Prochlorococcus marinus str. MIT 0917: one gene and its partner. The protein of the gene in region 1 interacts with the protein of each later gene in a pairwise test. Links are inferred from orthologs where the notes say so. Each region holds a gene or a part of one and is shown on either strand. Other genes may lie near its edges. The genes, in order: sfsA and O5637_RS00135.

Evidence for each region.
Region 2: the proteins of sfsA (region 1) and O5637_RS00135 interact in binary tests that used the Escherichia coli proteins (3 or more experiments, as listed by UniProt). The link is inferred for Prochlorococcus marinus str. MIT 0917 from one-to-one orthologs.

Annotation. Positions count from the first base shown.
Region 1 is NZ_CP114784.1:1,653,653-1,659,850, reverse strand. Bases 1,217-4,037 are described here. They hold sfsA (DNA/RNA nuclease SfsA), read right to left. Parts: upstream 3,104-4,037; coding sequence 2,330-3,103; downstream 1,217-2,329. Other genes in these bases: murJ (murein biosynthesis integral membrane protein MurJ), read left to right, coding at 3,179-4,037; O5637_RS09220 (ammonium transporter), read right to left, coding at 1,217-2,074. In the rest of the region: O5637_RS09225 (4-hydroxy-3-methylbut-2-enyl diphosphate reductase), read right to left, coding at 1-464; more of O5637_RS09220, read right to left, coding at 584-1,216; more of murJ, read left to right, coding at 4,038-4,786; O5637_RS09205 (hypothetical protein), read right to left, coding at 4,773-5,021; O5637_RS09200 (DUF3181 family protein), read right to left, coding at 5,062-5,358; glyA (serine hydroxymethyltransferase), read left to right, coding at 5,684-6,198. UniProt on the Escherichia coli protein: Binds to DNA non-specifically. Could be a regulatory factor involved in maltose metabolism.
Region 2 is NZ_CP114784.1:25,245-31,549, forward strand. Bases 1,284-4,211 are described here. They hold O5637_RS00135 (glutamate-5-semialdehyde dehydrogenase), read left to right. Parts: upstream 1,284-2,053; coding sequence 2,054-3,370; downstream 3,371-4,211. Other genes in these bases: O5637_RS00130 (translocation/assembly module TamB), read left to right, coding at 1,284-1,906; O5637_RS00140 (dihydroneopterin aldolase), read left to right, coding at 3,367-3,756; O5637_RS00145 (esterase/lipase family protein), read left to right, coding at 3,757-4,211. Outside these bases: more of O5637_RS00130, read left to right, coding at 1-1,283; more of O5637_RS00145, read left to right, coding at 4,212-4,359; O5637_RS00150 (M3 family metallopeptidase), read right to left, coding at 4,356-6,305. UniProt on the Escherichia coli protein: Catalyzes the NADPH-dependent reduction of L-glutamate 5-phosphate into L-glutamate 5-semialdehyde and phosphate. The product spontaneously undergoes cyclization to form 1-pyrroline-5-carboxylate.

The DNA of each region.
Region 1 (6,198 bases):
GTATCAATAATATGACAGCCTCTATCGTGAAGCATTTTCATATCTTGAACAGTTGCACCAAACGCAGGAAGAATTACAACATCTCCATCTTTTACGCCTGAAAAATCTTTGATTCCTTTCTCCTCAGTAATAAAAAGTACATCCATTTTCCTAAGCTGATCATTAACGGAAGGATTATGAATAATTTCATTAGTAATCCATATCTTTTCATTCGGATAATGCTTTCTAGTCTCATAAGCCATTGCTACAGCCCTTTCTACTCCCCAACAAAAACCAAAAGCCTCTGCAATTTTAACTTTGAGTCGACCATGCTCTAATTCATTTCCATTATCTCTGATTGATCCTATTAGTCCACTTTGATAAGCCTCTGCCAAGGCCTGAGCTCGTTTATTGGCAGAGCCAAATCCTCTCCTGTTATATCTATCTGATTTATGAAGAGTTTGCTTGAATGCTTGAGTATCCATTTCAATTAAAAGGTTATAAACAAATTGATAGGATTCCCATCACTATTAAACCACACTAAAAAAGCCCGGAATATATCCGGGCTTTTTTAGATTTAATGTAAGACAATTAAACAAGGTAACTAACTAGAAGCAAAGTCAGGATAAGCCTCCATTCCATGCTCACCGATATCAAGACCTTGGGTCTCTTCTGCTTCGCTAACTCTGATGCCACCGAAGAAGCCACCAATAACTTGCCAAGCAATCCAGCATGTAACAACAGTCCAGATACCATAAGCAGCAGCACCTAATGCTTGAATTAAGAATTGGTTAATGCCTCCTCCATTGAGAAGACCAATTCCCGCAGCACCTGGGTCCATGCCATCAACGCCCCAAAGGCCGATAACGACAGTTCCCCAAACACCACAAACACCGTGAACTGAGAATGCACCAACTGGATCATCAATACCTGCAGAATCTAAAGCAGCTACTGCAACTACAACGATTAATCCACCCGCTGCGCCAGCAAGCCAAGATCCAGCAAAAGTCATATTCCCACAACCAGCAGTAATACTTACTAATCCAGCAAGTATTCCGTTGATGATCATGGTTAGATCAGGTTTACCAGAGGTAATGGTAGATAAAACTGTAGCTGCGATTGCGCCACCAGCTGCTGCCAATGTTGTTGTTACGGCAACATAAGCAACATATTGATCCATTGCCAATTCGGAGCCAGGATTAAATCCATACCAACCAATCCAAAGAATTAGCGCTCCTAAAGTTGCAATAGCCATATTGTGACCAGGCATAGCTTGAGCTTTTCCATCTACAAATTTGCCAATACGTGGTCCAAGTAGCATTGCCCCAACGAGACCTGCCCATCCGCCAACAGAGTGGACGATAGATGAACCAGCAAAATCAATAAAGCCCAGTTCAGAAAGCCATCCTCCATTCCACTGCCAGCTACCAGCAATTGGGTAGATGAAAGCAGTTAAAACTATAGAGAAAACGACAAATTCACCAAATTTGACTCTCTCAGCAACTAATCCAGAAACGATAGTTGCAGCAGTACCAGCGAAAGCAGATTGGAAAAGGAAATCAACTGCTGGAACTAGACAACCTGTATCACCAGCAGCTGCACACTCTAAGGCACCGGAAGGATCAGGATCAACAAATAAGCCTTGAAAATAAAGCCATCCATCAATTACTGAACCGCCATACATTAGAGAATATCCAATTACCCAATAGGCCGTAACCGCAAGAGCAAAAACAAATAAGTTTTTAGCTAATATGTTTACCGCATTTTTTTGGCGACACATACCAGCTTCAACCATTGCAAATCCAGCGTTCATAAAAATAACGAGGATTGTTGCTATGAATAACCAAAGGTTATCTGCCAAGAATGCAGCAGCTTGAGGTCCAGTTAAATCAGAAAGTGCAACCTCAGCTCTTGCAGAGAAAGTGAATACACCTAATCCTAAAAGTGCCAATGGGACAGAGGCTAGCCATGCCCAAGATTGACTTCTTCTAAAACCTTTAATGCTTCTTAGAAGAAGCATTGGCCCGTTCAAAAGACTTGCGTCTTGAAGACGAGAAGTACTTCGCCTTGGAGGCGATTGCAAAGCAGTGGTCATAAATGATGCTTACTTCGAAAAAAAGAAATGGATAGTTAATCCAAAATTTATACAATTAATAATATGAATGCAACTGATACTTAAAAGATGTAGGTGTTGATACAAAAAAAGACTTTGGCACTACAGATATGTCCTTATTTACACATTTTTCATATGAATTGATTAGATTTTCAAATCGATATAAATCTCAAAGTTAAAAATCAAAATAAAAAACTAGTTCAACTAGCCAAAATAGATATACATAACTATTTTTTTCTAGAAAACTTTTTTTTGCGACATCTTAAAGGGTTTAATACCTTCCCAAGTTATATGGTCTACAAAGAAACCAAATGCACATGGAATAACTTCTACTCCCTTAGATATTGCCTCTCTAAATAATTTTCCATACAAGTGATCTGCCAAATCACAAGGGGCAAAAATTTCCATATCACTTCTACTAATACAGGGAATCAATACTGCTCTTGAATTGGTACAAATACTCATTAACTCCTTCAAATGTTTTTGACCTCTTGTAGTTACCGTATCCGGGAACAAAGCCAATGTTTTTTCACACCAAGTTGTATTTTTAACCTCTATATAAATATTTCTACTATCTGAATTTCCTTTTTCTGGTCTCAGTAATAAATCAATTCGGCTTTTACCTTCTAAACCATATTTAACTTCGGGCTTGATATTTGCAATTAAACCCAATTGCTTCTGTAAACCATTCGCCTCAACCAAATTCCTAATCAATTTATTAGGTAAAGATGTATTGATACCAACCCAGCACCTCCGCAACTCATTATGACTGGGCACCTCAGCTTGCTCCCAAGACCAATCTAATTTACGTTTAGGCGAAGGACAGTACTTAAGTCTGACTCGACCACCAGGCCACAAGACCCCTTTCATTGGTCCTGTATTCGCACAATGAGCGGTAACAATTTGACCATCAGCCAACTCAACATCAGCCAAAAACCTCTTGTATCTCTTAATTAAGATTCCCTCTACAAGAGGTGGAAACTTAATAATGGTTTTCCCAATCTCAATCACTTAAATAACATCAAATTAATACAAGAACTACAAAATATTCTAAGAAAATGAAAGCTCTTTTTTTTCAAATCTAACATGACGAAAACAATCAAAGAAATTGCTTTCGTCGTAAGTTTAGGAACTTTATTAAGCAAATTTGGAGGGATGGCAAGGCAATTAGTTATTGCTGGTGCTTTTGGAATTAGTGCTGCATATGATGCATATAATTATGCTTATATTATACCTGGATTTTTCTTAGTTCTTTTAGGAGGCATTAATGGACCATTACATAACTCAATGGTTACACTATTAGCAGACAAGAACAAAGTTGATAGTAGATTATTTATAACTTCAATCAATACTATTTTATCGATAATACTATTAATAATAAGTTTATTTGTTTTCTTTTCATCCGACTTGTTGATTAATTTAGTTGGACCAAGTTTAACTACTGAGATCAAAGAGATAGCATCTTCTCAATTAAAAATAATGTCTCCAATTATATTCTTATCTGGACTAATAGGCCTAGGTTTTGGATCTCTAAATGCAAAGAAAGAATTTTTCATCCCTTCTATAGCTCCATTACTTTCAAGTCTAATAATTATAATTGCTGTATCAAACTTTTGGATCAACAAAGAAACCTCAGCTGATATATATAAATTAAATTTAGGTGGAGGAGTTATTCTTGCAAAGGCTACATTTATAGGGTCTCTATCTCAATATTTAATCCAAATACCTTTTCTAATTAAGAAAGGAATATTTACTATAAATTTCTCAATCCAAACACAATATTCAGAACTAAAAAGAGCCTGGAAAATGATTGCCCCTGCGTCACTTTCTTCAGGAATGATGCAAATCAATGTTCTTACTGATCTATTCTTTGCATCAAAAATAGTTGGAGCTGCAGCTGCACTAAGTTACGCAAACTTCTTAGTTCAAGCGCCTCTTGGAATAATATCAAATGCTATTTTAATTCCATTATTACCCGTTTTTGTAAGCTTAAGAGCTCGAGAAAATCATTTAAAATTGATCAAAAAAATCCATCAAGGATTAATCATTTCCTCTTCTTCGATGGTATTTTTAGGTTCAATATTCATTTCACTGTCTGCTCCAATAGTAATACTAATCTATGGCAGAGGTTCATTTAATCAAAATGCTATAGATGTTGTAAGCAAACTATTGATTGCATATGGAATAGGTATGCCTTTTTATCTATTAAGAGATCTATTAGTTAGAGTATTTTATGGTATTGAAGATTCAAAAACACCATTTAAAATATCTACTATAGCAATATTGTTAAATTTATTCTTTGACTGGTATCTAATAGGAGGAACTAGTCCATGGGGTGAACTATCTCCAATCAACTTAGGAGTCAATGGGTTAGTATATTCAACTACTTTTGTTAATTTATTTGCTTGTATACTTTTACTATTAAAATTAAACAATAAACTAGAAAACCTGAAACTGTTAAAAATAGTATCTCAAAACCTTAGAATAATTTTAATTGGTTTAATTTCTGGTATTAGCTCATTTTTTATTTTTAAATTAATATCTTTACCCTATAATTTCTTTAATGTATTATTTAAAATAATAACGTCATCTGGAATTAGTCTTGTTATATTCTATTATCTAGCAATTATTCTTAAAATTGATGATATTGATATTTTAAATAAGTTTTTAAAAGAGAAATTCATTCGTCTTTAAGAAAAACATCTTTTTCTGATCTAACTTTAAGTGGGATTTCTAAACAGTTCATTTCATCAGTTTTCACTCCACTGACTGAGAGAATTCTTGCTTCAATACCAAACTCTTGAAAAGCTATTTCCATCTCTTTCATTAATTCCTTTTCAACCTGTGCATCAGCATCAGCAACTTTGCCTATAAGTCTTTCTCCTAAGCGACCAATTCGCTGCCTTACAACCTCTCTAGCATTTGTCACCTGAATGATTAGCAAGAATAACAAAGCAATTGATTAAATCTTATCTGCAATAGGGTTCTAAAATCTCCTCAAGGTCAAAAAATTGATTTGGTGGAATTAATTTTGATAATGGCAATCTAGTTTTACCCCCACCAAGTTTTACTTGAATGCCTTCAAGACCTTTGCTAGCTGCAACATTTGCACCTTGATCAAAGTAAGCCTGACATTCAATAGCTAAGTCCTTTGCAAGGCCTGCATCGCCTAGATAAAGGTTCCAATTTCCAACTTGAATAAATAATCTGTCAGCTATTGACACCACTAGCTCATTAATTTGTGATGAATCGATAGAAGTGGACATGAAAAAATTTTTTTCTATTATTAATGACCTTAGATTGAGATGGTTTCTATATAAATAATGATTTTTCAAGGGATAGATACAAACATATTTCCCTATTCTTTGGGAGTCAATCTGATATTGTTTTTTTATGCGCCTGTAGCTCAGCGGATTAGAGCATCTGACTACGGATCAGAGGGTCGGGAGTTCGAATCTCTCCAGGCGCGTTTAAAAAATTTGTAAATCCATATATAACCAGAAAATAAGAGAAGGTTTTTTCTCATTAGACTAAACATATGCCTAATATCACATCAAAATAAAGAATAAAGTGACTATCAAATCTTCCTTGATGGAATGTGATCCAAGTATTGCGAAATTAATAAATAATGAATTATCAAGACAAGAAACTCATTTGGAACTTATTGCAAGTGAGAATTTCGCCTCAAAGGCAGTAATGGAAGCTCAGGGATCAGTCCTAACAAATAAATATGCTGAAGGTCTTCCCAACAAACGTTATTACGGAGGATGTGAGTACATTGATGGAATTGAGCAATTAGCAATAGATAGAGCAAAAAACCTTTTTGGTGCTAACTGGGCAAATGTCCAACCACACAGTGGAGCACAAGCAAACTTTGCAGTTTTCCTAAGCCTTCTTAAGCCAGGTGACACAATAATGGGAATGGACCTTTCTCATGGTGGTCACCTCACTCATGGTTCACCTGTCAATGTCAGTGGCAAATGGTTTAAGACATGCCACTACGAAGTTGATAAAACGACTGAAAGGCTCGATATGGATGCAATTAGAAAAAAAGCAATTGAAAATCAACCAAAACTAATTATCTGTGGATTCTCTGCGTATCCAAG
Region 2 (6,305 bases), 1.6 Mb from region 1 along the record:
ATTGAAGAGTATTAATTCTAATGAAATAAAACCTTTTAACGCAACTTTTAATGGAAATCTAGCTTCAGGTTTTGGAGATTTCTCTTTGCTTAATCTGAATTTTTCATTATTATCTTTATTTGCGCCAATACCTTCGGCAATTAATGGGTATTTTGGTTTAAAGGGCAATTATAGTTTAGGTAATTTTACCCCAAGAGTTACAGCGGATTTAATTATTAAAGATACAGTGATTTATAACAGAAATATTATTTTAGATAATGGAAATATTTTACTTAAAGATAATTATCTAGAGTTTGATATCGCTCTAAGGGATAAAACTTCGGCAAATTCTGTTAATTTAGGTGGAACCTACCCATTAATTAGTTCCTACCCTATTGATATAAAGGTTGAAAGTCATGGAGATGGGTTGGCGTTTTTGACTGGGCTAACGAAAGGGAATGTATCTTGGACCTCTGGGACAGCTGATCTAAGTTTGTTGATTAGGGGAACTCCTGCAAAACCGCTTGCGAATGGTTTTTTTGTTTTAAAAAACAGTGAGCTACTTTTTCAAGATAAAGAAATTAATAATTTGAATAGCACAATAGTTTTTGATTTCAATCGACTTGAAGTCCGTAATCTCAAAGCGAATATAGGAGCAGCAGGTATCATTAAAAGTCAAGGTGGAATATCTTTATTTGATTCACAATTAAGTGAAAGTGAGCCATTGGCTCTTTCTATAGAAAAAACACGTATTAAAACAGCATTCACTGACGTCAGCGCCTCATCTAACATTGTCGTTAAGGGATCTATTTTGAAACCTCAATTAGCAGGTGAAGTCTTTATTTCAGAAGGTTCGATTTTTGCTAAAAGAGCTAATAATTCAGATCAGACTACATCTAAAAAATCGGACCATTCTAAGGTCAAAATAATTCATAGATTACCAGAACAAAACTGGAACCGTAGGGAACCCCTGGTTTTGTTTATTCAAGATGAAGATGCACCTGCAAGTCGAATGGTCAGTGCAGGTTTGCCTAGTGGGTTTGAAACAATACTCTTTGATAATTTAAAGCTCGTATTGGGTCCTTCATTACGATTGGTTGCTCAACCTTTGGCAAGCTTCGAAACAAATGGATTCCTTCTCTTAAATGGTGCTTTTGACGAGACACTTGATGTTAGTGGAGTTATTAAACTTGTTAGTGGCTACGTTAATCTCTTTACGACTACTTTTAATCTAGATCAAAGTGAACCTAATGTAGCCGTATTCGTTCCGTCTATGGGCTTGGTTCCATATGTTGACGTGACTTTGAAAAGTCGTGTTCCAGATAATGTTAGAGACGTTAGCAATTTTTCCTCTAATGGTATGGCATCATTTGGTATTGGAGGATCTCGTTTCGTAAATGTCGAAGTGACGGCCTCTGGGCCTGCAGATCGTATTAGTGAAAATTTTCAATTGAGAAGTACTCCATCTTTGGGAAGAAGCGAGTTGCTAGGACTTATAGGAGGTAATTCTCTTGCAAATCTAATAAGTAGTGGAGGTAATGGTGATGTGCTTGCTAGCTTTTTGAATAGATCTTTTGCTTCGTATCTTCAAGGCAATATCAATGGTTTTTTAAGTGATAGACTTCAAATTTCTTTGTATCCTGCATATATAAATGGAGCAGATTCAGAGGATGATAGTAGTGATAGCAGTTCTTCAAGTACTGATCAGGAAGATACGAATTTTCCAGGTCAACAGGCATGGGTGACAGAAATAGGTGTTGACCTGAACGATAAAATTAATTTCTCAGTTCAGGCTGCTCCTAACAGACAAGATATTCCACCGAAAGGGAATATTACTTTTCAAATGAATCCCAACGTAGGTTTACTAGGCTCATTTGATAAGAATGGGAATTGGCAAAGTCAGCTCCAACTCTATTTTAGATATTAATTAAATGAATAATTGGATAAAAATGACTTAATTAAAAAATTCTCAGTTAGATAGATTTTTATCTTTTTTTATTGCTTGATTCGCCATTAAAGGAATATTTTAAAGATAGTGAAAAATTATCTTTAATTAAATAGTTGATCTAAGCAAATGAGTACAAACTTTTCAGTTCCTGATCCTACGCCTCAGCTAATAAAAGTAGCAGCGAGCGCAAAAGAATCTTCTATCTTACTTGGTCAATCCACTAATGAACAAAGGTGTGAGGCTTTGACTAAAATGGCAAATGCTTTGAATGATAATGCCGATAAGATATTGAAAGCAAATATTCAAGATCTTGAAAGATCAGAAAAAGAAGGGTTGAATAAATCACTTTTATCAAGACTTCAGTTAACTAAAAGTAAACTCAAAGGGTGCATTGACGGGGTTCTAAAAGTTTCAAATCTTGCAGATCCAATAGGTAATAGACAACTTCATAGGGAATTGGATGAAAACCTTATTCTTGAGAGGGTGACGGTTCCATTAGGAGTCTTAGGAGTGATATTTGAATCAAGACCAGATGCATTAATACAAATAGCATCTCTTGCTGTTCGTTCTGGTAATGGAGCTTTATTAAAAGGAGGAAGTGAAGCAAAAGCCACAAACCAAGCAATAATGGATTCGCTTGATAAGGGGTTAAGCCAATCAAGCGTGGGTTCAGGTGCGTTGTCTTTGCTCACTACACGTCAAGAAAGCTTAGGCTTACTTCGTTTAGATCGGTTTGTGAATTTGATAATACCTAGAGGTAGTAATGAGTTAGTCCAATTTATTCAAGAAAATACACGTATCCCTGTCTTAGGGCATGCTGATGGAATTTGTCATTTATATGTAGATGACTCTGTAGATATTGATAAAGCTATTAGCATAGCTTTAGATAGCAAGATTCAATATCCTGCCGCTTGTAATGCCATTGAGACATTATTACTTCACCAAGATGTTGCCGAGATGTTTTTGAAAAAAGGGTTGCCAATTTTTTCTAGTGCAGGAGTTACTCTTAAGGGAGATGCAAAGAGTCAAGCTTTAGGGGTAAAAAACAAGGCTGATGAGGCAGATTGGTCTACGGAATATCTTGATTTAATTCTTTCAATAAAAATTGTTCGTAATGTAGGCGAAGCTATTGAACATATTCGTAAATACAGCTCTCGTCATACGGAGGCGATAGTTACTGATGACAAGGTGGTTGCTGAAAAGTTTTTAAGTTCGATTGATAGTGCAGGTGTTTACCATAATTGCTCTACTCGTTTTGCTGATGGTTTCCGATATGGGTTTGGAGCTGAAGTTGGTATAAGCACTCAGACTCTTCCTCCAAGAGGACCAGTTGGATTGGAAGGCTTAGTTACCTATCGCTATTATCTCAGAGGTGATGGTGATCTTGTTAGGGATTTCGCTTCTGGAGATAGAAGTTTTTCTCATGTTGATCTACCATTATGAGTCAATTTAATAATTTAAGCCCAATTCATATAAAAGATATAAATTTATGGGCACATGTAGGTGTTTTAGAAAGTGAGCGAATACATGGTCAAAGCTTTCTTCTTGATATCAGTTTTTGGTTGGATTTGGATGAGTCTTCCAAGCTTGATCAATTAAATAAATCGATAGACTATAGCGAAGCAATTAAAGCAGTTAAAAAACTTTCATATGAAATCAAATGCTTAACGATTGAATATTTTAGCGATCAAATTTTGAATCTTCTTGAGTCTCTATATGGTCCAGTTCCAATTCATATTCTGCTGACAAAATGCTCGCCACCAATAGATGGATTTTCTGGAAGTGTTCTAATCGAAAAAAAAAGGAATTTCTTATTTCCTATTAATTAATTGAATATAAATAAAAGACCAATTTTTCTTGTTCATGGTTTGTGGAACAATCCTAAATTATTTGAAAAATTAATTAAAAAAATAAACGAAGATGATTATGAATTGTATAGACCACATTTGCCACACAAATATGGGAAAACCTCTCTTAAGCGTTTAGCTCGAGATCTTGATTCTAAGATTGAAGAATTGGTGGGTCCTGAAATCGAAATTGATATTGTTGGTTTTTCAATGGGTGGGTTAATTAGCAGGTTTTGGTTGCAAAATTATGATGGCTTTTTAAGAACTAAACGTTTTTTTAGTATTGGTACGCCTCATTTTGGTACTTACACAGCTCAAATGATCCCTTCATTTTTGATGCCAGGTATCGCTGAGATGAAAAGAGGAAGTAGTTTATTATCTCAATTAAATAATGACTTGACTTCTTTAAAAAAGGTTCAATGTACTAGCTTTTTCACAAAATGGGATTTGATGTCATTCCCAGGCTGGCAAGCAAAACTTTCTGTTGGTGATTCTTATCACTTACCTGTGTTGACACATAAAGAATTGATAACAAATTCTAGGTCTCTAGATATTTTGGCCAAGAAGATTTTTAACTGTAGCTAATTAAGTCCACTATGTCTTATAAGGGCATCAGTAGAGGGATGTCTTCCTCTAAATTGTTTGAAAACCTTATTGGGTGAACGACTACCGCCAAGACTAAGAATTGAATCGCGATATTTTTTACCAATCTTTCGAACTTCATCCTGATTGGCAAGACCTGCTTCTTCAAATGCGGCAAAGGCATCAGCACTGAGTACCTCAGCCCATTTATAAGAGTAGTATCCCGCTGCATAGCCACCAGCAAAAATATGACTGAAGGCACAGAGAAATTGATCTTCTGGAATAGGATCCATCACTGTCGTGTTTTTTGCGATTTCTCGTCGTAACTCATCTGGGGAAATTTTTAAATCTTTATTCCATTGACTATGGAGTTTTAGATCAGTAAGAGCAAAATGTATTTGCCTTAAAGTCGCAAGCCCAGAATTAAATGTTCTGCTTAGCCTCAATTTATTTATTTCCGATTCTGGTAATGGCTCTTTCGTTTTCCAATGTATTGCTATATCAGAAATTGTTTGATCCTCTAAGCACCAATTTTCCATAAATTGGCTTGCTAATTCGACAGCATCCCATTCAACGTTATTAATACCGGCTGCTTGAGGGTAATTTACAATTGTCAACATATGTTGTAGTCCATGACCAAATTCATGGAAGAGAGTTTCTACTTCTTCGAAACTCATCAGACTGGGTTTGTCCGCAATAGGAGTTGTTTGATTGCAGACTAAATAGGCTACTGGGAGAACAATATCATCTTTCGTCTTTTGATTTCGGCACAAACATTCATCCATCCAGGCACCTCCTCTTTTTGTCGCAGGACGACTGAAGGCATCTAGATAGAAAGAAGCAATTTTCTGGCCATCTAAATTTTTGACATTGAAGAAACGGACATCTTTATGCCATAAAGGAGCTGTATTACTTGCTTCTTCAATGTCAATTTCAAAAAGTCTTTTGCACAAATTGAATAGACCATTAAGAACTTGATCTAAAGGAAACCATGGCCTGAGTTTCTCTTGGTCAAGATCGTATTTCTCTTTGCGTAGAATTTCAGCCCAAAAACTTACATCCCATGGAGATAGCTCAAAATCTTCGTTTTCTCCATTTCTTATAGCACACTCACGAAGATGTATAACTTCTTTCTCAGCATGAGGCATTGCCGCCAATCGTAATTCTTCGAGTAACATCTCAACAGCATTTTCATTATCCGCCATCTTTGTGGCTAAACTAATTTCACACCAGTTTTTATATCCCAATAGTTTTGCCTGTTTGTTTCTGAGATCTAAAATTTCTTCAATTATTTTTTTGTTACTAATCTTTCCATCGCTAGCTCTGCTTACAAAGGCTCTATAAACTTTCTCTCTGAGACGTCTATCTTTTGCAAAAGTTTGAAAAGGAATGTACCTAGGCATATCTAAGCCAACTCTCCATGGCCCATTTGATGCCGATGGATCATTGCCTTCTTGATCTTTGTCGCCAGACTCCTTTGCCGCTAGAGCCAATGTCTCAAGTGTTCTTTCAGGAAGACCCTCGACTTCTGACTTGTTTTTTAATAAAAGACTCCAATTCTTAGTCGCATCTAATACATTATTACTAAAAGTAGTTGATAATTTAGCTAATCGCTCACTGCGAGAATTAAATAGTGCTTTTTCATTGGCTTCTAGACCAATTCCTTTATTTTTCATCGTTATTAGTTCTGTCTCAATTATTCTGATTTGTGTTTCATCCTTTATGTTTCCATTCTCTTTCAAATTTGAGAGTGCCTTAAAAATGACTTCGTTTTGAGCAAGCTGATTACTAAATCTAACGATTACAGGTTGCTGATTTGAATGAACCTCACGTAATTCAGTGGAATTACATACAGCATTCAGATGGCTTACAACTCCCCAGCTCCACCTGAGCTTTTCACCAATATCATAAAGCTGAGGCATTACATCTTCCCAACTTAGAGAGCTTTT